Regions from separate parts of the Alitiscatomonas sp. genome, predicted to be linked through region 1. Evidence: a T-box and tRNA genes for the amino acid it is inferred to sense, from the RefSeq annotation. Region 1 holds a T-box; the other regions hold tRNA genes.
What was found. A T-box is a leader RNA that pairs with one kind of tRNA and senses whether it is charged. The one in region 1 lies ahead of leuS (leucine--tRNA ligase), so its partner is inferred to be a tRNA-Leu.
Positions count from the first base shown of each region.

Region 2: it has a tRNA-Leu gene. The T-box ahead of leuS (leucine--tRNA ligase) is inferred to sense a tRNA for this amino acid. The anticodon was not compared.
Region 3: it has a tRNA-Leu gene. The T-box ahead of leuS (leucine--tRNA ligase) is inferred to sense a tRNA for this amino acid. The anticodon was not compared.

Region 1 covers NZ_JAXXBR010000062.1:64-7,397, reverse strand. Annotated here, with positions in the region: gene WIH05_RS04775 (MurR/RpiR family transcriptional regulator) at 1-253, opposite strand, end outside; gene leuS (leucine--tRNA ligase) at 429-2,840, opposite strand; T-box leader at 2,942-3,178, opposite strand; gene WIH05_RS04765 (HD domain-containing protein) at 3,356-3,913, shown strand; gene WIH05_RS04760 (sulfite exporter TauE/SafE family protein) at 4,256-5,014, shown strand; gene WIH05_RS04755 (M20 family metallopeptidase) at 5,034-6,215, opposite strand; partial or broken gene fusA (elongation factor G) at 6,354-7,334, opposite strand, start outside.
Region 2 covers NZ_JAXXBR010000054.1:5,337-12,670, forward strand. Annotated here, with positions in the region: gene WIH05_RS03820 (SLC13 family permease) at 1-400, shown strand, start outside; gene WIH05_RS03825 (MBL fold metallo-hydrolase) at 464-1,303, shown strand; gene WIH05_RS03830 (amidohydrolase family protein) at 1,329-2,477, shown strand; tRNA gene WIH05_RS03835 (tRNA-Leu) at 2,616-2,699, opposite strand; tRNA gene WIH05_RS03840 (tRNA-Leu) at 2,893-2,976, shown strand; tRNA gene WIH05_RS03845 (tRNA-Leu) at 3,222-3,305, shown strand; gene WIH05_RS03850 (YcxB family protein) at 3,354-3,878, opposite strand; gene WIH05_RS03855 (hypothetical protein) at 4,084-4,965, shown strand; gene WIH05_RS03860 (ATP-binding cassette domain-containing protein) at 5,169-5,903, shown strand; gene WIH05_RS03865 (SufD family Fe-S cluster assembly protein) at 5,906-6,823, shown strand; gene WIH05_RS03870 (AEC family transporter) at 6,865-7,334, shown strand, end outside.
Region 3 covers NZ_JAXXBR010000107.1:8,081-15,414, forward strand. Annotated here, with positions in the region: gene WIH05_RS11325 (hypothetical protein) at 1-2,126, opposite strand, end outside; gene WIH05_RS11330 (MMPL family transporter) at 2,116-4,701, opposite strand; gene WIH05_RS11335 (TetR/AcrR family transcriptional regulator C-terminal domain-containing protein) at 4,870-5,466, shown strand; tRNA gene WIH05_RS11340 (tRNA-Leu) at 5,589-5,671, opposite strand; gene WIH05_RS11345 (Ig-like domain-containing protein) at 5,820-7,334, opposite strand, start outside.

The DNA of each region.
Region 1 (7,334 bases):
TCAGAGTCTCGTTTCCCAGGAGCCTGGCCTGGAGATGGTCCCGCAGATTCTTTTTCATATCCACATAGCTGTCAAAGCCAAGCTTTCTCGCAAACCTGAGGACCGTCACCTCTGTGACCCCCAGGGCGTTTGCCATTTCCCGCAGCGAATAAAAGCAGGCCTCATCGGGATATTTATACATATAATCTGCGATCCGCTTCTGTACCGGGCTCAGTTCCCCGTATTTCTCATTTACCGCCTCCAAAAAACTCATGGGTCATCCTCGCATCTTTCTGTTTTGTAATCATTATACACAATTTCTTAACAAAAAGTCCAGTATTTTTGTAACATTTTCCCTGTTATGCATAAGAAAATATAAACCTCCATGGACAGACGCAAAGAGGCCGCTGCAAAAGGATTCTGCAGCAGCCCCTCTTTATGCTTTTTAATTATTTCTGCACAATGTTTACGATCTTTCTGGGAACGTATATCTCTTTCACAATGGTGCCTGTGAGCTTATCCTTCACAGCCTCTTTTCCTGCCGCGATGGCCTCCTCTTTGGAGATCTCGGCGGGAACCATGATCACGCCTCTGGTCTTTCCATTGATCTGGACAGCGATCTCGATCTCATCGTCCTTCATGGCCTCCTCGTCGCATTCCGGCCATGTGGCATGAAATACGCTGTCTGTGCCGCCAAGCTCTCTCCACAGCTCCTCGCCCAGGTGGGGAGCAAAGGGAGCCAGCAGGATCACGAAGGTCTTTAAGGTCTCCTTGTCGATTCCGCCCTCTTTCTTTGCCAGCTCGGAAAGCTTGTTGTTGTACTCCATAAAGCCGGAGATCACTGTATTTAAGCTGAACTGGTTAAACCGGGTCTCAATATCGTAGACCAGCTTATGGCGCAGCTTCAGCATCTCCTTTGTTTCCTTCACATCCTTGTCCTTATTGTCAAGGACCAGGTTGTAGAAACGCTTTAAGAACTTGGAAACGCCCTCGATGCCGCGGTCATCCCACTCGGCGTCTAATTCCGGCGGACCCACGAACAGCTCGTACATTCTCAGCGCATCGCAGCCGTAGTCTCTTACCAGATCGTCCGGAGATACCACATTGCCCTTGGATTTACTCATCTTGATGCCATTCTTTCCGGTGATCATACCCTGGTTGAACAGCTTCTTAAAGGGCTCGTCAAAATCCACCACGCCGATGTCATACAGGAACTTGGTGTAGAACCTGGAGTAAAGCAGATGGAGCACCGCATGCTCTACGCCGCCGATGTACATATCCACCGGAAGATACTTGTCTGCCTTCTCCCTGGATACCAGCTCCTTATCGTTTTTGCTGTCCACATACCGTAAGAAATACCAGGAGGAACCGGCCCACTGGGGCATGGTGTTGGTCTCTCTCTTGGCCGGACCGCCGCAGCAGGGACACGTGGTGTTGACCCACCAGTCGATGGCTGCCAGAGGAGATTCCCCGGTGCCTGTGGGCTGGTAGCTGTCCACCTCGGGCAGTGTCAGCGGAAGCTGGTCCTCGGGAACCGGAACGTTGCCGCACTTGGGGCAGTGGATGATGGGGATCGGCTCTCCCCAGTAACGCTGCCGGGAGAATACCCAGTCACGGAGCTTATAGTTGACAGTCTTTCTTCCGATGCCCATTTTCTCGATCATCACCGGCGCCTCTTTTTTAAGGACAGAGGACTCCATGCCGTTCCAGTCGCCGGAATTGATCATGGTACCAGAGGCTTCCGTATAGGCCTCGGTCATATTTTCGATCTCTTTTCCGTCCTTGGCGATGACCTGGATGATCGGGATATTGAATTTCTTTGCAAATTCAAAGTCACGGTCGTCGTGGGCCGGTACGCACATGATGGCGCCGGTACCGTAATCGGCCAGCACATAATCAGACAGCCAGATGGGGACCTTTGCGCCGTTTAAGGGGTTGATGGCGTAGGTTCCTGTGAACACGCCGGTCTTTTCCTTATCCTGGAGACGGTCCACGTTGGATTTCATGGAAGCATCGAAAATATATTTTTCAACGGCCTCCCGGGTCTCGTCAGTAGCCAGGTCCTTTGCCAGCTTATGCTCCGGAGCCAGTACCATGAAGGTAGCCCCGTGTAATGTATCCGGGCGTGTGGTGTAGACTGTGATCTTCTCATCCCGGCCTTCCACAGGGAATTCCACCTCTGCGCCGTAGGATTTTCCGATCCACTCGGTCTGCATCTTTTTAACCTTTTCCGGCCAGTCCAGCTTGTCCAGATCGTTTAACAGCCGGTCTGCGTAGGCCGTGATCTTAAGCATCCACTGACGCAGGTTCTTTTTCGTCACCGGAGTTCCGCAGCGCTCGCAGCAGCCGTTGACCACTTCCTCGTTGGCCAGACCGGTCTTACAGGACGGGCACCAGTTGATGGGGAATTCCTTTTCATAAGCCAGGCCCTTTTTGAACATCTGGACAAAGATCCACTGGGTCCATTTATAGAAGGCCGGATCTGTGGTATTGACCTCCATATCCCAGTCATAGATGGCTGCGATCTCACCGATCTGGCGCTTGATGTTGGCCACATTGGCGGCTGTGGATTTGGCCGGATGCACGCCCATTTTAATGGCGTAGTTTTCAGCCGGAAGGCCGAAGGCATCCCAGCCCATGGGATGGATCACATATTTTCCTTTTAAAAGCTGGTAACGGCTCCACACATCAGAGATCACATAGCCTCTCCAATGGCCAACGTGAAGGCCGCTGCCGGACGGATACGGGAACATATCCAGGCAGTAATATTTTTCTTTTTTTCCATCGTTTACGTTGATGGGATTCTTTTCCCAGTTTTCCCGCCATTTTTTCTCAATGGCGGCATGGTTGTACTGTGCCATGACGATTTCCTCCATTTCCTTTGGTACGGATCACCAGTGTATACGCCTCGCCGGGAACGGAACTTCCCAGTGAAACAAAAATGCCCCAGGTCTCTATCCTTCATAGAGACGTGGGGCTTGATTCACACGCGGTACCACTCTATTTCGTGAAGGCCCTGGGCTTTCACGCACTCATTTCCTGGTAACGGTCGGACCGGCTCTGCCTACCCAGAGACTAAAAAATCCCCTTCAGCATGCAACTCCGAGGCGAGTTCAGAATTTCACGGAAACCGCTTCGCACCACCCAGCGGCTCTCTGGATCCCATTCCGTCCCTACTGCTCCTCTTCTAAGTTTTTGAACTGGAATTTAATGTATCATATTTCGGTTTTTCTGTCAAGTGCCGGAATCCATTGCACCTGCCTGCCTTTGTACGGATGGCTCCCAGCTTTGCTGATCTCACTGTATATTGAGGGAGGCATACAAATATGATAAAATAAGGATGGACAATAAACCAGAATTTGTATGGGAGGGAAACATGGAAGTAAAAGAATTATTAAATGCATTAATTATTGCAGAAAAATTGAAAGATACAACCAGACATTGTTACACATCAAAAGGAAGACATGAAAGTGTGGCAGAACATAGCTGGATGATGACTGTAATGGCTTTTTTTATGAAGAACGAATTCCCAAATGCCGACATGAATAAAGTAATTCAAATGTGTATCATTCACGATTTGGGAGAATGCTTTACAGGAGATATTCCCGCTTTCACGAAAACAAAAGAGCATGAATGTACAGAAGAAAATTTGCTTAATGAATGGGTTGAATCATTACCAGAAGCTACTCAAGTGGAAATGAAAACACTGTATAAAGAAATGGAAGAAAGGCAATCGATTGAATCAAAAATATACAAGGCAATAGATAGCTTAGAAGCATTGATTCAACATAATTTATCTGATATATCAACCTGGTCTGAAAACGAATTCACATTGAATTTAACTTATGCAGATGACAAAGTGGACTTTTCAAAATATTTATCTGATCTAAGGAACGCCATTAGAGTGGATACTATTAATAAGATTAATAAATAAAAACTGACAATTCCAGTTTATCAGGCTGTCCGTGCAGAAAAGCACCTCCCTTCGTCATAGCGGCGGAGGAAGGTGCTTTATTGTTCCGGCCCCTCCGGGAGCCCCTACCGCTTCAAGGCCATCAGCGTCCCCACGATCCCCATGATACACAGAAAGATCGCGGCCATCCTCTTTTGTCCTTTGCTCACGCCTTCAGCCTCCTTTCCTTCCGGTCCCAGGCTGCTCCCCCAAAAGCCCGGTCTGATGATGGATCCAAAATCATTTGACTATTTCCATGAACCAGTTTATGATGGTAAGGCACAAATGATAAAAAACAAAACCACAAGGGGGATTTTTACTGCTATGGAATACGTTCACAATCTGATCTGGCTCTGTCCCATGCTGTTTGTTGCCGGATTCATCGACTCCATCGCCGGAGGCGGCGGACTCATTGCCATGCCGGCCTATATGATGTGCGGAATGCCCATGTATTACGTATATGGATGCAATAAGTTCCAATGTGCCTTCGGAAGCACCGCCGCCGCATATAAATACTTTAAAAGCGGCTGTCTGGATCTTAAGATCACAGCTGTCAGCGCCGTTTCCTCGTTCCTCTGCTCCTTTTTAGGCACCCGGATCATTTTTTACCTCACCGACGCCCAGATCCGGTCCATGCTCATGGTACTGCTGCCCCTGACCGCCGTTCTGGTGATCTTCGTGAAAAACGCCTGGAGCTATACGGCAAAGGAGCAGCCTCTGACAGCGCGGAACATCCTCATGGCCCTGATCACCGGTATGACCATCGGCCTTTACGACAGCCTTTACGGTCCCGGCGGCGGCACCATCGCCATGCTGCTCTTTACATTCCTGTTCCACTATGATATCCGCACCAGCTCCGGGAATGCAAAGATGGTCCTGATCGTCTCCAACTATACCGCCCTCATCAGCTATATACTTTCTGGAAACGTTCCCTTTGCCATCGGCATTCCCTGCGCCGTATGCAACGTCCTGGGAAATTACATCGGCGCAGGCTTTGCCGTGAAAAACGGAGCAAAGATCATCCGGCCTGTGATGATCTGCGTGGTGGTGGTACTGATCGTAAAGCTGCTGCTGGGCAAATAAGGCAGCAGCCTCTGTTCCTTTATTCCATTTCCAGAAATCTTTCCGCGATCTTTACAAACATGGCCGATCCGATCCAGAGCACATCCTCGTCCACATTGAACCTGGGGTTATGATGGGGGATGTCGGTGTGCTTTTCCGGGTTGGAGGAGCTTAAGAACATGAAGGCTCCCGGCACCTGATTGAGGAAATAGGCAAAGTCCTCGCCTCCCATGTTGGGCGCGTCCACACGGTCGATGACGCGGCTCTCCCCGACCACCTCTCTTGCACAGTCTGCTGCCAGAGCCGCCATCTCTGGATCGCTGATCACCGGCGGAGCTCCCCAGATCATCTCATACTCCACTTCACCGCGGAAGGTCCTGGCCGTGGCCTCCGCCACCTCTTTGATCCGTCTGGCCAGTTCCTGGCGGACGTCCTCCTCCAGGGCACGGATGGTCCCCTCGATCAGAGCTTCCGATGGGATCACATTGTATGCGAACCCGGCCTCCATATGGCCAATGGTCAGCACTGCCGGCTTCGTGGCCGCGATCTCTCTGGCAACGATCTCCTGGAGATTGATCACAATATGGGAAGCGATATTGATGGGGTCCACGCCCTTTTCCGGTGTGGAGCCATGACAGCCGTTACCCTTTACCCGGATCACGAATTTATCGAAGGACGCCATACAGCAGCCCGGCGTGCATACCATGGTTCCCGACGGAATGTCTTTAGAAAGTATGGTCCCGATATGGGTGCCGAACACTGCGTCCGCCCCCTGGATCCCGCCTTCCTTTATGGTGCGCTCCGCTCCTCTGGAGCCCTCCTCATCGGTCTGGAATAAAAGGCGGACTGTGCCTGGGATCCGTTCCTTATTTTCACTCAATACCCTGGCTGCTCCCAGGAGCATGGCCGTATGGGCGTCATGGCCGCAGGCGTGCATGATCCCCTCATGCCGGGAGATATATTCCACCTCATTGGCCTCCTGGATGGGCAGGGCGTCCATATCGGCCCGGAGGGCAATGGTCTTTCCCGGCTTTTCTCCCCGGATCTCAGCCATAAGGCCGCTGTCGCTTTTATTTTCAGTAAATGGGATCCCCATTTCTGTCAGCTTCTTTATTACATATGCCTTGGTCTCCGGCAGGTCTCCCCCGATCTCCGGGATCTGGTGCAGGTCCCTGCGCATGGTTACGATCTCATCCTGTAAATCTTTACAAATTTCCCACATATTTTTCTCCTTTTTGTGTCCGTCCACTCCAGTATCTGTGTTCCCGGCCCTGGACGCTCTGCAAAAATCCCCCTCCCGGGATTTCTGAAAATCTTCGTTTTTCTGAAACCCGGGAAGGGGACCGCTTATTTCCGTATCTTAGGATTCGGAAGAATCAAGGCTTGCAGCCCTTGCTTCCACTTCCTTTTTCTGGACATCGCCAGGAGCCTGCTCATAACGGCTGAATTCATAAGAATAAACGCCAATACCGCCGGTCATGGAACGGAGATCTGTATTATAGCCATAAAGCTCCGATACAGGCACGTCCGCTACGATCTCCTGCTTTCCTCCGTGTAAGGAGTTCATTCCCAGAACACGGCCTCTTCTGCGGTTCAGGTCTCCCATAACGTCGCCGGTATACTTATCCGGAACCACGACCTTTAAGGAGGCGATGGGCTCTAAAAGCACCGGACCAGCTTCCATAAAGCCCTTCTTGAAGGCCAGGGTCGCAGCCATCTTAAAGGCCATTTCGGAGGAGTCCACCGGATGGTAGGAGCCGTCCAGAAGAGTCGCCTTGATGCCGACCACCGGATATGCGGCCAGCGGGCCCTTCACGCAGCATTCCTGAACACCTTTTTCCACTGCCGGGAAGTAGTTCTTGGGAACAGCGCCGCCGAATACCTTTTCCTCAAATACATACGGTGTCTCCAGGTCACCGGAGGGCTCAAAGGACATTTTAACGTCACCGAACTGTCCGTGTCCGCCAGACTGCTTTTTATATCTTCCGGGAGCCTCTACCTTTTTACGGATGGTCTCGCGGAACGCAAATTTCGGTTTGGAAAGCTCCACTTCTACCTTATAACGGCTCAGAAGCTTGCTTACAACTACCTCCAGCTGCTGGTCCCCAATGCCGTAAAGGAGGCTCTGGCGGTTCTCCGCATCGTTGACAGCCCGTAAGGTCAGATCCTCTTCCATAAGCTTTGACAGGGCGCTGGAGATCTTGTCCTCGTCTCCCTTTGTTTTTGCTGTATAGCGCATATACGTATACGGTGTGGAGATCTTCGGCTTATGGTAAACGATGGGGGCCGTCCGCAGGGCGATGGTGTCGCCGGTCTGGGTAACGGCCAGCTTGGCAACCGC
Region 2 (7,334 bases), on a different contig from region 1:
GATCGGAATCATGGTCGGGATCCTGAACGGAACGGGAATGGTAACGGCTATGGTGGATGCTGTCCTTGGCATCGTTCCGGAATCCATGGCAAGATGGACGCATGTTTTATACGCGATCCTGATCCTGCCGCTGGAGATCTTCATCCCATATCAGGCCTTCCAGAGCATGAACCCGCTGCTTCTGGGTATTGGAGCAGGCTGCGGCCTGACTGGCTACCAGGTGTTAACGTGTATGAATATTTCCTATCTGAATCCATGTTCCCCGCTGGTGGCTGCGGCGAACCTGGCCTGCGAGCTGGCAGAGGTGGATATCATCAAGCAGGTGAAGTTTTCTGTACTGTTCTGCCTGGCATTTAATACCATCGGAGTTCTGATCTGCGTGGCCCTTGGACTGGCGTAAAATATAATGAACGAATGTCCGGCCGGCGCTGCCGGCCGGGAAAAGAAAGGAATGATAACGATCATGAGTAAAGAAGTAAAGGTAACGCCAATGGATACTGTAAATAATGCCAGGACCATGCCCTGGAAGGTGGCCATCGAGCCGTTCCGGGTGGCTCCGAGGGTCTGGTATGTGGGGAATACCTGGGTAGGGAGCTTTCTGATCCAGACCAGCGAGGGGCTGGCGCTGATCGATACGACAGTGATGGAGGATCTGTATCTTCTGATCGATTCCATCCACCGCCTGGGCTTTGATCCAAAGGATCTGAAGCATATTTTTCTGACCCATGCCCATATGGACCACGACGGGGCGGCCAGGGCCTTAAAGGAGCTGACGGGAGCAAAGGTATGGCTGTCCAGAGAGGATGAGGAATGGCGTCACCGCCCGGAGGCGGATATGAGCGACACGGGATTTGCCATCGTTCCTTATGAAACAGACTGCTTTTATGAGGATGAAACGCCCATTGTCATGGGGGATGTGGTCATCCGCACCAGACTGTCTGCTGGCCACACGCCGGGAACCACTTCGTTTTTTGTAGAAATGAAGGACGAGGAGGGAAAAACGGTGGTATGGGGCATGCACGGAGGCGTAGGGATCAATACCATGAATACGGACTATCTTCAGAAGGTCCGCCTTCCCCTGTCTCTCCAGGAGGATTTTTTCCGGGGCTGCGAGGAGATGAAGTCCATCCATGTGGACATCTGCACACCCAGCCATCCATCCCATTCAGATATGCTGGAAAGGATCTCGGAGGATCGGAATGATTACCGGCCTTTTGTGGATGAGGGAAAATGGCCAGCCTTTCTGGAAGAACGGGCAGAATCCCTGAGAAAGGTCCTGGAACGGGGCGTTTACCAGAGATAAGGGCAGCCTGAGAGAGGAGAAGAAGATGGATACACTGCTGATCAGAAATGGAACGGTCGTGAACGCGGAGGACGGGACCATGGTCCAGGCGGATATCCTGGCCGAAGGAAGCAGGATCCGGAAGGCAGAGCCGGGGATCTGCGACCGGGCGGTCAGCGAGATCGATGCGACAGGCTGTTATGTGACTCCGGGACTGGTGGACCACCATACCCATATCTATCCCATGGCGTCCATAGGGATCTCTGGAGAGGCCGCCTGCTTTGGTTCTGGAGTCACAACGGCTGTGGATGCCGGGAGCACGGGCTGCGGGACCTATGAACGATACCGGCCCTGGATCCGTGCGTCCAAGCTGGCTGTCTGCCCTTACATCCATGTGAGCACCGGGGGGCTTTCCAGCCTTCCGGAGGCCATGGAGGATGTGGATCCGCACCATATGGACGCGGAGGGGATCCGGGAGCTGTTCCGGCGGTACGGGAATGAGCTTGCGGGACTTAAGATCCGGATCAGCCGGAATATCGTGGGAGATCTGGGAATGGATCCTTTAAAGCGGGCGGTGGAGATTGCGGAGCTGACGGGGGTTCCTTTGATGGTCCATATTACGGACCCGCCGGCACCGATAGAAGAAGTTCTTTCTGTCCTCCGGCCTGGGGATATCGTTACCCATATGTATCAGAACACCGGACCAACGATCCTGGATCGAGGCGCCGTCTCGGACGCCGTAAAGGCGGCGCGGGAAAAGGGGATCCTGTTTGAGGCGGCGGATGCCCGGGCCCACTTTTCCTTCGAGGTAGCGGAGCCGGCCATCGGAGAGGGATTTTATCCAGATTTTCTGGGAACTGATATCACCAGGCTCAGCATGCATCTCAGGCCGACGGCCTTTAATCTGGCCATGCAGCTCTCCAAATACAGCTGCCTCGGGATCCCTTTTGGGACGCTGATCCATATTGCGGCCTGGAAAAACGCAGTCAACCTGGGGCTTTCGGACCAGATTGGGAGTCTGAGGCCTGGAAAACAGGCGGATATCGCTGTATTCCGGCCCTGCCGGAGGCGGAATGTATTCGGCGACCGGCCGTTTTCCAATAAAGATGCGGAATTCCGGGAGGGGGATCTGATCTATGAACCAGTGCTTACGGTAAAGGCCGGGGAGATGGTGTGGAGAAGTGTGACTTTTTAAAAGAGGGAAATGAAAAGACTGGCTGGGCATGCGTCAAAACACGCTTCCTGCCAGGCTGATTTTTGTTTGAAGGTATGCTGCGGAGCGGGAGCGGATCTGAAAAACAAAAAGCCTGGACTCTTACGAATCCAGGCTTTATGCGGAAGATGGGACTTGAACCCACACGATGTAACCACCACAAGATCCTTAGTCTTGCTCGTCTGCCAGTTCCGACACTTCCGCGTATCGTTCTGAGCTTTTGTTGTTCAGCTCTCACCGACGTGTTATAATATACCACAGCCTGAAGGATTTGGCAAGTACTTTTTTGAATTTTTTTAAAAAATATTTTTTTGAAAAAGTTGTTGACAAAATGACAGTTTTATAATATAATTCAACATGTCGCTGAGAGATATAAACAAAGCGGCAGAGAAGAAATGCAGAAGTGGCGGAATTGGCAGACGCGCACGGTTCAGGTCCGTGTGGTAGCAATACCATGAGGGTTCAAGTCCCTCCTCCTGCACTGACAAAGAAACCTGTTTCCAGAAGGGAGCAGGTTTTTTGTATTCTGGACAGAGTGGACCTTTATACAAAAACGTCTTCTGAGGATCCGCTCGGAGCAGAAAAGGGACCTGCTGGAGGCGGATGAATTTATGCGTACTTGTACTGGCAAAAAAAGTAAAAAAAAGAAAAGAAAAAAGCTTGACATTTTGAAAAAAATGTGTAAAATAATACGTGCCGAGTGAGAAAAACGGCAGAAAAGGAAATGCAGAAGTGGCGGAATTGGCAGACGCGCACGGTTCAGGTCCGTGTGGTAGCAATACCATGAGGGTTCAAGTCCCTCCTCCTGCACGAACAGAGAACGGAAACAGCCTCCCAGAAAGGGAGGCTGTTTTTGTATTAGGAGATCCGGACAATGGAAAGTCCGGTCCTGGCTTCGAGAAAACGGGAAAATTCCTCCGGCATCCCGCCTTTTAGTCTGGCCTTGTCGTAGGCCTGGGCATGGTTTTCTCCCAGTATCAGGATAAAATAGTCCGGAAGCTCAGCAATGGCTGCAATCCGGTCATAGGGCCAGTCTGTCTGCCCGCTTCTGGTTTCCGTATGGTAGGAGTCCTCCTTAAAGACGGAGACGGCTGATTCTGTACCGGGAAGCAGCCGCTTTCTGGCGAAATAGCCGTTGAGCCTGTCCTCAAAGAAAAAGGTTAAGAGGATGGCGAGGACAGCCGACAGTGTAAGGAGCGTCCTTCCATTAATGGAAAAGGAGCTGCCCGCCGGAGGAAGGAGAAGGAATGTTCCCAGAAGGACCACGATCCATCCAAAGATATGGGCGCGGCGGCTCCTCTTTTTCCTTACGGTTTTCCGCAGGGCTCTGGCCATGGCGGTCAGAGTCTTCATGTCATAATCAGTGGTGGTGGTAAATTCCATACGATCATCTCCTTGTTTTTTATAAAGATATTATAGCGGATAGAGACGCCGGTTTTCAAGAGAACTGAAAAAATGAAAAGAAAGGGTAAGGATTCTTAAGATTCCTTTAAAACCTAGTATTTCCACTGGTTCCGGCTTGCGTTATCCGGAAACTTCTAGTATAATCAGAACAGAAATGAAAATAAAAATCAGGAGTGAGGTTTATATGAAATTAAGAAAGGTATTATTACTGACAGCAGCAACGGCAGCCCTGGGGAGCATGAACGTGATCTCTGCATTTGCAGACGCAGTGGTTGTGGAAGAGGACGGAAGCATCCGGAATTCTGCTCCGGCGGAGACCACAGAGGGAGCCGCAGATACGGAATCCATGTTATACGGCTGGACCGAGCAGGGCTCCAACTGGGTGTATTACGATGGAAAGGGAAATACCGTAAAGGGCTGGATCAAGGCAGAGGGCGGAGACGGCCGCGGAAATGAGGTATGGTTCTACACAGATCCGGAGACGGGTCTTATGGTAGCAAACCAGACAAGAGTGATCGACGGCGTATCCTATTCCTTCAATGAGGATGGAAGCTGGGTAGCCCCTGTTCCCACAGCACCCAAGGGAAAATTAAGCGGCGGCGTGTTTACAAACACATGGTCCAATATCCGCATTCCCCAGGTGATCGGCTCCACCAATACAGAGGTTGAAGCAGAGGAGCTGTTCTCCGACGATATTTACGGCACCATTGGAAATCCCAAGGTGACCTATGATTTCTCCATGAGCACAGATTTTGGTGAGCTGGAGATCTACTACGCCAATATGGCAAAGATGCCGGAGATGGATGCGGCCACATTCGCAGCACAGTTAGGAAACGCTGAAAAGGGCAAGACTGGCCAGGTGGGTGCCGTTGAGACCGTTACCGTAGGCGGCCAGAACTATTCCAGGGTCTCCATCACCAGAACAAATAAGAAGGGCAAACAGAACCAGACCTCTTTCTACTGCAGAAAGCAGGAGAGCTTTATGGTGATCTTAGCCACCAGCTGCACTATGTCGGATGCAGGCGCTATGGCAGATGTTGTAAATATGATCACAGCAGCCCAGTAACAGGAAGAATAATAAGGACGCTCCGGGAGATTCCCGGGGCGTTTTTGCGTCATGGGGAAGGCGTCCTGCAGCAGACAGAGACTCCGCAGGCAGGCTTCCTTCTTACGTCTGCAAAATTTTCCATATGGGATAGTATTTCCTTGGAAAATGGTTTATAATAAACAGGCGTGTAAAAATACGGAAACATACAATCTGGAGGAATTATGTTAGAATTGCAGAATATTTCCTTTGGCGTGTCGGAAAGCCAGGGGAAAAAGGAGATTTTAAAGGATATCAGCCTGACGGTCGGTGAAAATAAATTTGTTGTGATCACGGGGCCCAACGGCGGCGGAAAATCGACCCTGGCTAAGATGATCATGGGGATCGAGAAGCCCCGCTCCGGGAAGATCCTGTTTGACGGCCAGGATATTACAGAGAAGACCATCACAGAAAGAGCCAACCTGGGGATCAGCTTTGCCCTTCAGCAGCCGGTGCGCTTCAAGGGGGTCCATGTGCTGGATCTGATCCGCCTGGCGGCCAGAAAGGACCTTTCTGCCGCAGACGCTTGTAAATATCTGTCCGAGGTGGGATTATGCGCCAAGGATTATATCAACCGGGAGGTCAATGGAAGCCTGTCCGGAGGAGAATTAAAGCGGATCGAGATCGCCACCGTCCTGGCCCGGGGCACAAAGCTTTCTGTGTTTGACGAGCCGGAGGCCGGTATCGATCTCTGGAGCTTCCAGAACCTGATCCAGGTGTTTGAGAAAATGCGGGAGACCACCAATGGCTCGATCGTGATCATCTCCCACCAGGAACGGATCCTGGAGATCGCGGACGAGATCGTGGTGATCTCTGACGGCTCTATCTTAAAGCATGGGACCAGGGATGAGATCCTGCCGGAGATTCTGGGAACGGCCTCTGCGCCTTCCGGATGTCAGTTTTACAGGAGGGAGGCATAAACATGGATAAGATCTTACAGACGCTTTTAGAAAAGGTGGCCGACCTGCACGGGGTACCGGAGGGGGCCTATAATATCCGGGCCAACGGCCAGATGGCTGGAAGAAATACGACGGCCAACATCGATATCGTCACAAGAGAGGACGGAAAGGGCATCGACGTACACATTAAGCCGGGAACGAAAAAGGAGAGCGTGCATATTCCGGTGATCTTAAGCCAGACGGGCTTAAATGAAACGGTGTGCAACGATTTTTTTGTGGGAGATGATGCGGATGTGACCATCATCGCCGGCTGCGGGATCCACAACGGCGGCGATATGGAATCCCGCCACGACGGCATCCACCGTTTTTTTGTGGGAAAGAACGCGAAGCTTAAATATGTGGAAAAGCATTACGGTGATGGAGACGGAAAAGGGGAACGGGTCATGAATCCCCGGACGGAGATCACCATGGATGAGGGAAGCTATATGGAGATGGAGAGCGTCCAGATCAAGGGCGTGGACTCCACAAAGAGGGATACGGTGGCCCATCTGGCAGCCGGGGCCAAGCTGGTGGTCCAGGAGCGTCTCATGACCCATGGGCACCAGGATGCGGAAAGCCGGTTTGATGTCTGTCTGGACGGGGAAAATTCCAGTGCCAACATCATTTCCCGGTCTGTGGCCAGGGATCAGTCCCACCAGTCCTTCTACTCCAATCTTCAGGGCAATAGCCTGTGTGCCGGTCATACGGAATGCGATGCGATCATCATGGACGAAGCAAAGATCAGCTCTCTTCCGGAGATCACGGCAAACCATCCGGATGCGGCCCTAATCCACGAGGCGGCCATCGGAAAGATCGCCGGAGACCAGATCATTAAGCTGATGACTCTGGGACTGACAGAAGAAGAAGCGGAAGCCCAGATCGTCAATGGATTCCTGAAATAGGGGAAGGAAACGCAGCAGATAAAGTCTTTAGGGGGGAAAGCATGGTACTGGATTCGATAAAAAGTGTATTTGCCCTGATGGCGCTGATCGCTTCGGGCTTTTATTTTGCCGGGAAACCGTGGTTTGGAAAGCAGGGAATGGATTTCTTATCCAAATTTACTGTGGAGGCTACGATCCCGTTTTATATGTTTTATAACATATATAAGGATGTGGGGACCAGGGAGTCGCTGATCTCCCTGGTGTCAAAGCTTCCGGTGACCTTCGGACTGATCCTTCTGTGCCTGGCCCTGGCGGCGCTTATGGGGGTGCTTTTAAAGGTGGACGGCAAAAGGAGATATACCTTTGTGGCAGCCTCCGGCTTTCCCAATGTGGTGTTCATCGGCTTTCCTGTGATCCAGGCTCTGTGGGGCCAGGGGATCACCTCCATCGGCGTGATCTATTATATCGCCAGCACACTGCTGTTCTGGACCGTGGGGATCTGGCTCCTGAGAAAGGATGGGAAGTCAGAGGC
Region 3 (7,334 bases), on a different contig from region 1:
GCCCGGGTTTCGTAGTGAAAGCTGAAGGAATCGTCCCCGACCCGCTCAATGTCCTCCTCCGGATCCAGCATACTTTCCACAGCCATGGCTCCGGCTACGCCTCCGGCGTTGATGTCTCCTTCCACCACACCGTTGTTAATGCAGCCCTCGGCCTTTCCGACGGTGGTCTTATAGATCTCTTCCTCGGATACATCGCTCCAGAGATCGTCCTTATCGGACTCCCTGGCATCGTCCGCCGCGTCGTCCAGCACATCGCTGATGACCTGGAGCTGGTCCTTTAGGCTCCGCATATCCGCAGAAAGGGCGTCTCCAGTGGCTCCCACCTCCTGGTTCAGGAGATCCAGCTGGTCTCCGATGGCGCTGACGGAGTCATGGACCTGGTCTCCCTTGGCCTTATAGTCGTCACCCAGGGGCTTGAACTGGATGTCGTCCCGGTCCGAGAGATCCTGGAACAGACGGTGTACCTCCGCGGCTGTGTCAGCCACATCATAGGAGACGTGCTCCAGGGTATCCATGGCCTCCTCCAGGCTCCCGGCGCTGCCCCGGAGCTTGTCGGCAATGGCAGGGAGATCCTTGATGGCTTCCCGGAACTGCTTTAAAGTCTCCCGCTTGCCCTGGGCGGCATTTTTATATTCCGCCGCCTGCTCCTCCATATCTGCGGCCAGCTCCGAGGCTCCCTCCAGATCGCCCTCCGCCAGGGCCTTCAGCATATTCTTTGCATCCTCACGTATGGCGGCGGCACATTCCTTCTGGATGGCGTTGTAATCCTTCATTTTCTGGATCATGTCCCGGAGCTCCTGCTCTCCTTTGGCCCCGGCGCCCAGGGCGCTTCCGGCCTCGTCCACGCAGTCCTCCAGAAGCTCTACGCCTTCTCCTACTGTATCCAGGATCCCCTCAGCGCTGCTGGTGATCTCGTTTAACCGGTCCACTGTATCGCCGACCCGGTCCATGAGATCATTGATGACCTCCAGATTCCCGTCGGCCCAGTCCACAGTCATATCTGCCAGGTCGGAGGTGTGGTCCGAGGCAGATTCTGCATAATCAGAAATGGCGTCCAGACGTCTGGAGATCACATCCCGGTTTCCGTCCGTGTGGTCCATGGCGGTGTCGGCCAGGCTGGAAAGCACAGATAATTCGTGATCCAGCTTATCCAGGGTGTCCGTGGAAAAGATCAGCTGGATATCGGGGGCAAGCTGTCCGGCAATGCCGCCCACATCCTTCCTGCCGTTGATCTTTCCCTTGTTGGTACAGCCGGACAGGTAGCCGCTGGTACGCCCCACGATGCCGCCCACGTTGTAGCCCACATGGGGATAGCCCACTGCGCCCTCATTGGTGCAGTTTAAGATATTTCCATTGGAAAAGCCTGCGATCCCTCCCGTATCCTGGGATACCTCAGCCGTATCTCTGGCATTTTCCAGAGTGCTTTCTGTCCGGTCCAGCGCCGTGTCCTTCACATCAGCCGGTGCCTCTTCCTCCAGACTGGCGCTGAGCCCTCCGGCCAGGGGATTGATCCGTGCATGGTTTACAGAGGCGGAAATGGAGCCGTCGTTCCGTCCGGTGATGCCCCCGATGTATTTTTCTCCCTGGACCATGCCGATGACCCGGCAGTTTTCGATCCGGCCCGTTTTTTCTGTGATGCCTGCAATTCCGCCCACATACATGGTCCCGTCGATAACGCCCTCAAAGCTGCAGTCCCGTACAATGCCGCGGACGCTGCCTGCGATCCCGCCCACATACTCCTGGGCGCCGTCCGCCGACACAGTGCCGGAGACGGTCAGTCCGTTTATAACGCCATCCTCTGCCACAAACCGGAACAGTCCCTGGTAGGAGTTGCCTCCGTCCAGATCCAGGCCGGAAATGGTATGGCCGTTTCCGTTGAAGGTACCGCAGAAGATCGGCACAGGAGAAATGTCTGTATCGGCCAGACTGATATCAGCCGTCAGATTTATGGTCTTTCCTCTGGACCAGGAATCCAGGGTGCAGTTTTTTGAAAAGGCGGCAAAATCCTCGGCGCTGGAGATCTGGACCGTTTCGCCGTCCGCATAGGCGGGAATGGGTGAAAAGGAGGAAGCTGCCAGGACGGCGGACAGGATCACTGCCGATATTTTTTTTGCTTTATGCTTCATGGTCATTTTCTCCTTTCTCCGTATTTTTCTCGTTTTCATCTGGCTTTTCTTCCAGGCTGCCGGGATCCTCTCCATCCGGCAGCTCCCCGATGGCCTTCACCGCATCCGGATTTCCGGCAGAGATCACAGCGGAAACGTCTCCCATTAGGACTCCGTGGACCTCGGCGTCGATCTTACCGGAAACTGTGCCGCGGATCCGCCCGTCCAGCCGTACCATGCCCACGGCCTCTGTGGTCTGGACGATGGCCGGATATTTGATATTGAAGGTGGTCCGGTCGATGATGGTGTCTCCTAAAAGCAGAATGCCCGGAAGGATCCCCATGACTAAGAGCATGGAGATGATGGTGCCGCGGCCGATGCACAGGCCTACGGCGTAAATGGCCGGATCCGTGGTCATCTTGCTGATGAAGATACCTGCGGAGGCCATGATGGTCCCGGAGGTGAATACCGTGGGGAACGACAGGTTCAGCGTTTCGATCATGGCCTCTCTCCGCGGCATCTTATTTTTCAGCTCCTGGTAGCGGCTGGAGATCACGATGGCATAATCAATGTTGGCGCCCATCTGGATGGAGCTGACGATCAGATAGCTTAAAAAGTATACGGGGCTGTTCTGGAGCGTGGGGAAGGAAAAGTTTAACCACACGCTTCCCTGGATCACCAGGATCAGCAGTACCGGAAGGCCCACGGACATGAAGGTGAATAAAAGCACCAGGATCACGAATACGATGGTCAGGACGCTGATGAGCGTATTGTCGTGGGAGAAGGAGGACGCAAGGTCATAATCGCTGGTGGAATTGCCCACCAGATAAAAGCTTCCGGCCGGATAATAGCCTCCGATCACCTCATGGAGGGTATCCAGGAACGCGAAGGTCTCCTGGCCCTCCTCCGGCAGAGCCAGATTTAAGAGCATCCGGGAGTATTTTTCGCTCTGGAGCTGCTCCTTGGCGTCATTGATCTGTTTGTTCAGGTCATCCAGATCACTTCTGGTATCGTCGTCCAGGGTGATATATCCCTGGTCCAGATACCCGTCGCCCACATACTGGTATAAAAACTGGAACATATCGATGATGGGGACCTTGAAAACATCAATATTATTGATGATCCGCACATATTCCTCCCGGTCGGCAGCGTAGGCCTTATAGAACAGGCGGCAGATCTCCATATCCATATCCGTCAGCTCGGAAAACTGTCTGGGCGTCAGGGCGTCCGTCAGAACATACCCGTCCTTTACCTCCACGTTGGCCAGGCCCAGGGCTGTGTCCACCTGGGGAAAGGCGCTGAGACGTTTTAAAAGCCGCTCCTCTGTTTCATAGTCCCCGGCCGGAACCACCACTGCCAGGGTATTCTGGCTTCCAAAAACGTTGTCTATATTCTCCCTGGCGATCTCCGTTTCATTTTTCTTTTCAGTTTTCACTGTATTAGTGCCGTAGGAATACGGGCAGTTTCCAGCCAGATAGGCGGCGGCGGCAAAGGCGATTACAAACAGCGGCGGAGTGATGTATTTCAGACTGGTCACAAACCGCCCCCAGACGGTGATCTTCGGGATAAAGCTCTTATGGGGGGTCCTTTCAATGAGCTTGGAAAACAGCACAAGAAGCCCCGGCATTAAGGTAAATACCGAGAGGATACTGAAAAGCACAGCCTTGATGAGGACAACGCCCAGGTCCATGCCGATGCCGAACTGCATGAACATCATGGCAGCCAGGCCAGCCAGAGTTGTCAGGCAGCTGGAGGAGATCTCCGGGATCGCCTTGCTTAAGGCCAGGATACAGGCTGTACGGGTATCTGCCGTCTCCTTCTCCTCACTGAACCGGTGGCACAGGATAATGGCATAGTCAATGGCCAGGGCCAGCTGTAAGACCACGGCGATGGAATCAGAAATAAAGGAGATCTCTCCCAGAAGATAGTTGGTTCCTTTATTTAAGAGAGCCGCTGCCACAAAGGTCAGAAGCAGCACCGGGATCTCTCCATAAGTCCTGGAGGTCAGGAAGAGCACCACAAGGATCGTGATGGCGGCCACCACAAGAATGCTCTGCATTTCCTTTTCAAGCCTTGCAGACCCGTCCTCTCCTACCTCGGAGGAAATGGAAAGGTCGTAATCCTTTAAGGTCTCCCTTAACTGCACCATGGCCTCTTCACTGACAGGATCGTCGGTCTCTCCCTCAAAGGTCACGGAATACAGGGCGGCCGAATCCTTATAGTAGTCGTCCCGGTCATCGGCGTCGATGGTATTTTCATCCTCGTCCACCTGATCGCCAAAGGTCACAGAGGAAACACCTGGGATGGCCTCGATCACATCCTTCAGCTCCTCCGCATTTTCATATGTAATATTAGAGACCATGACCCGGGCTGTGCCAAAGGTGGTAAACTCGTCTTCCATCAGCTGGAGACCCTGCCGTGTCTCTGTCTCCTCCGGCAGATAATCGGTAATGTCATTATTCACCTGGACCCAGCCCTGCGAAATAAGGCTGAAGATGATCCCTGCTGTATACAGCAGGAAAAACAGGTTTCTTTTATCCACGATCAGAGTTGCCAGCCGGACAAAGAAGCCCGGTTTCTGTCTGTTGTCTTCCATAATTTCTATCTGCTCCTTCCTCTGTCTGGTCTGTTGTTTCAATGTACAAAACTATATATCAAACGCTGAAAACTTCCCATACACAATATTCGTCACTTGTGTAAATCTACACATTTTGATATAATTGTGGTGCGTTTACGGAAAAAAGATCACGATAATGGAGAGTATATGAAACGAAACGAATTGTCCCTGCACAGAAAAGAACAGATGGCGGCCTCTTTGAAAAAGCTGATGACGAGAAAAAATCTGGGCCGCATTACCATACAGGAGCTGGCCGACGACTGCGGTATTAACCGGTACACATTTTATTACCACTTCCAGGATATTTACGATCTGCTGGCCTGGACCTTCCGGCAGGATTTCGAGAAGCTGTTTGCCGACCGGTCCCGGTGCCCTACCCTGGAGGCGTGGATCCAGAATCTGATCCGGTATTTAAAGGAAAATGCTGCGGTGTGTAAGTCTGCCCTGAGCAGCATGGGGGGCGATTCCTTCCGGCGGATCTGCGTGGAGGACATTTCCGGAATGATGCATGACCGGCTGCGGGAGCTGTGCCGTGGGCGGGCGGTACCTGATGATTACCTGGATTTTCTGGCTGCGTTTTACCTGGAAGCGGTTTCCGGGATCATGATCGGCTGGATCCAGAGCGATATGGAATCCTCCGAGGAGCAGCTGACCCGGTATCTGCTCATTGCCCTGGAGGGTTCTCTGGAAACCTCCCTGGACCGGTATGTGCGGAGCAGCCGCATGACGGAAGAAACAGGCTGATCCTCTTCCTCCTAGGGCAGATGGCATCTGGGAGTTCGGTTCTCCCGGATGGTTTATGGAAAAATACAAAAAAGGCGCTGTACACAGGAAATTTCCCTTGCGTACAGCGCCCTTTCTGGCAGTGCCGGCAGCCGGACTTGAACCGGCACGAGGTTGCCCCCGTCAGATTTTGAGTCTGATGCGTCTGCCATTCCGCCATGCCGGCATCGGTTCAAAACCGAATATAAGTCTATCATAGGTTTTGAAGATTTGCAAGGGAAATTTTGCTGAACAGACTTCATTTTAGAAAAACCAGGACCCAGGGAGCGGACTGAACCGCTCCCCGGAATGACCTGTGTGGTTGTCTTGAAAGATTACTGGATCCACACACCGTTTGAGTCCACCTGATATCCATCGGGAGTAACTCCACCGGTTACCAGAGAACCAGCAGGACCGCCTGCTGCTTCGTGGAAATAATACCACTTGCCAGAGATCTCATGCCACCCGGTGTACATATGTCCCTGGTTTCCATCCGATACGTTATGAAGGAAATACCACCTTCCATCTGTATCCAGATACCAGCCGGTATCCATATAGCCCTGGGCGTTGAAATGATACCACTGGGTCTTATTGTTCCAGATAAGACAGCTCCAGCCATTGGACGGATAGGTGCCGTCGGCATTTTTATACCACCAGCCATTGGAATCCTGTACCCACTTTCCAGTTTTCAGCCATCTGGAAGGATCCACATAATCCCGGCCGCCACCGCTGCTACTGCTGCCGCTTCCTCCGGTGGATACCGGATCCTCTGTGAAGGTCAGTTCAAATGTACTGAAATGGTTTACTGTCAGTTCAATATATGCGCTGGCAGTGCCCGGATTCTGGATCCGGCAGTTGGAAATCGTGCTGGTTCCCATATCCTCACTGATATGTTTTACCTGGGCATACCGTCCGTTAACACTGGAGGGGACAGACAGGCGGAATGTAATTGCTGCATGTCTGTTGAAATCCGAATTGGAAAGCTCCACATGAGATTTTTCCAGGGACCCGTCTTCGCCGTACACGTCCATGAAAACAGAAGCCTCAAAGACTACCTTGGAAGGACGTACCACAATGGAACCGTCGGCAGCTTTTTCTACTGTCATTTCCATATCCTTTAATGTAGTGCCTACGCTGAGCACGGCATTCTTTCCGTCTTCCACCAATCTCTCTGTATTCACAGAATCCACCAGTCCCCTGGCTTCCTTTGCAGCCTCCGGATTCGCCAGTATTTCAGCTTCTGCAGCTTCGACCTTTGTATTCTTTTCTTCTGCGGCCTTCCGGCTTTCTTCTTCAGAAAGTTCCAGGCTGGCCGGAATGTTCAGGGTAATCTGGTCAGCATCCTTTAACTGGCTCTCCACAGTGGTCCCTGCACCCTCGGCATCACCTTTCTCTTCGGATACCAGAACCTCACAGCCTGCAGATTTTACGTTTCCGTCCTCATATCTGGCAGATACGGTGACCACTGCGCTTCCGGCTTTTTCACCGGCGGTAACCAGACCGTTTTTATCCACTGCTACCACATCGCTGTCTGCCTTCCAGGTAAGTTCTGCTGCCGGGGAGGCCTCAGCCTTTAACTGAAATGAGCCCTTGGTCTCCATACGGATGGAAGACGCGTTTAAGGTCAGAGTCTTTTCCAACGGTTTCGGTTCGTCAGCCTTCTCAACAGTTACTTTGCATACGTCCGTTCCATACTCCGTAATTCCGGCAATGGAAACGGTAATGCTGGCGGTTCCGGCAGCCATTGCCTTCACCATACCGTTTTCCACGGTCACAATATTTTCGTTGCTGGAGGCCCATACGGCCTTTTCTGCGTCTTCATCCTCCGGGTATACAAGAGTCAGGGTCTC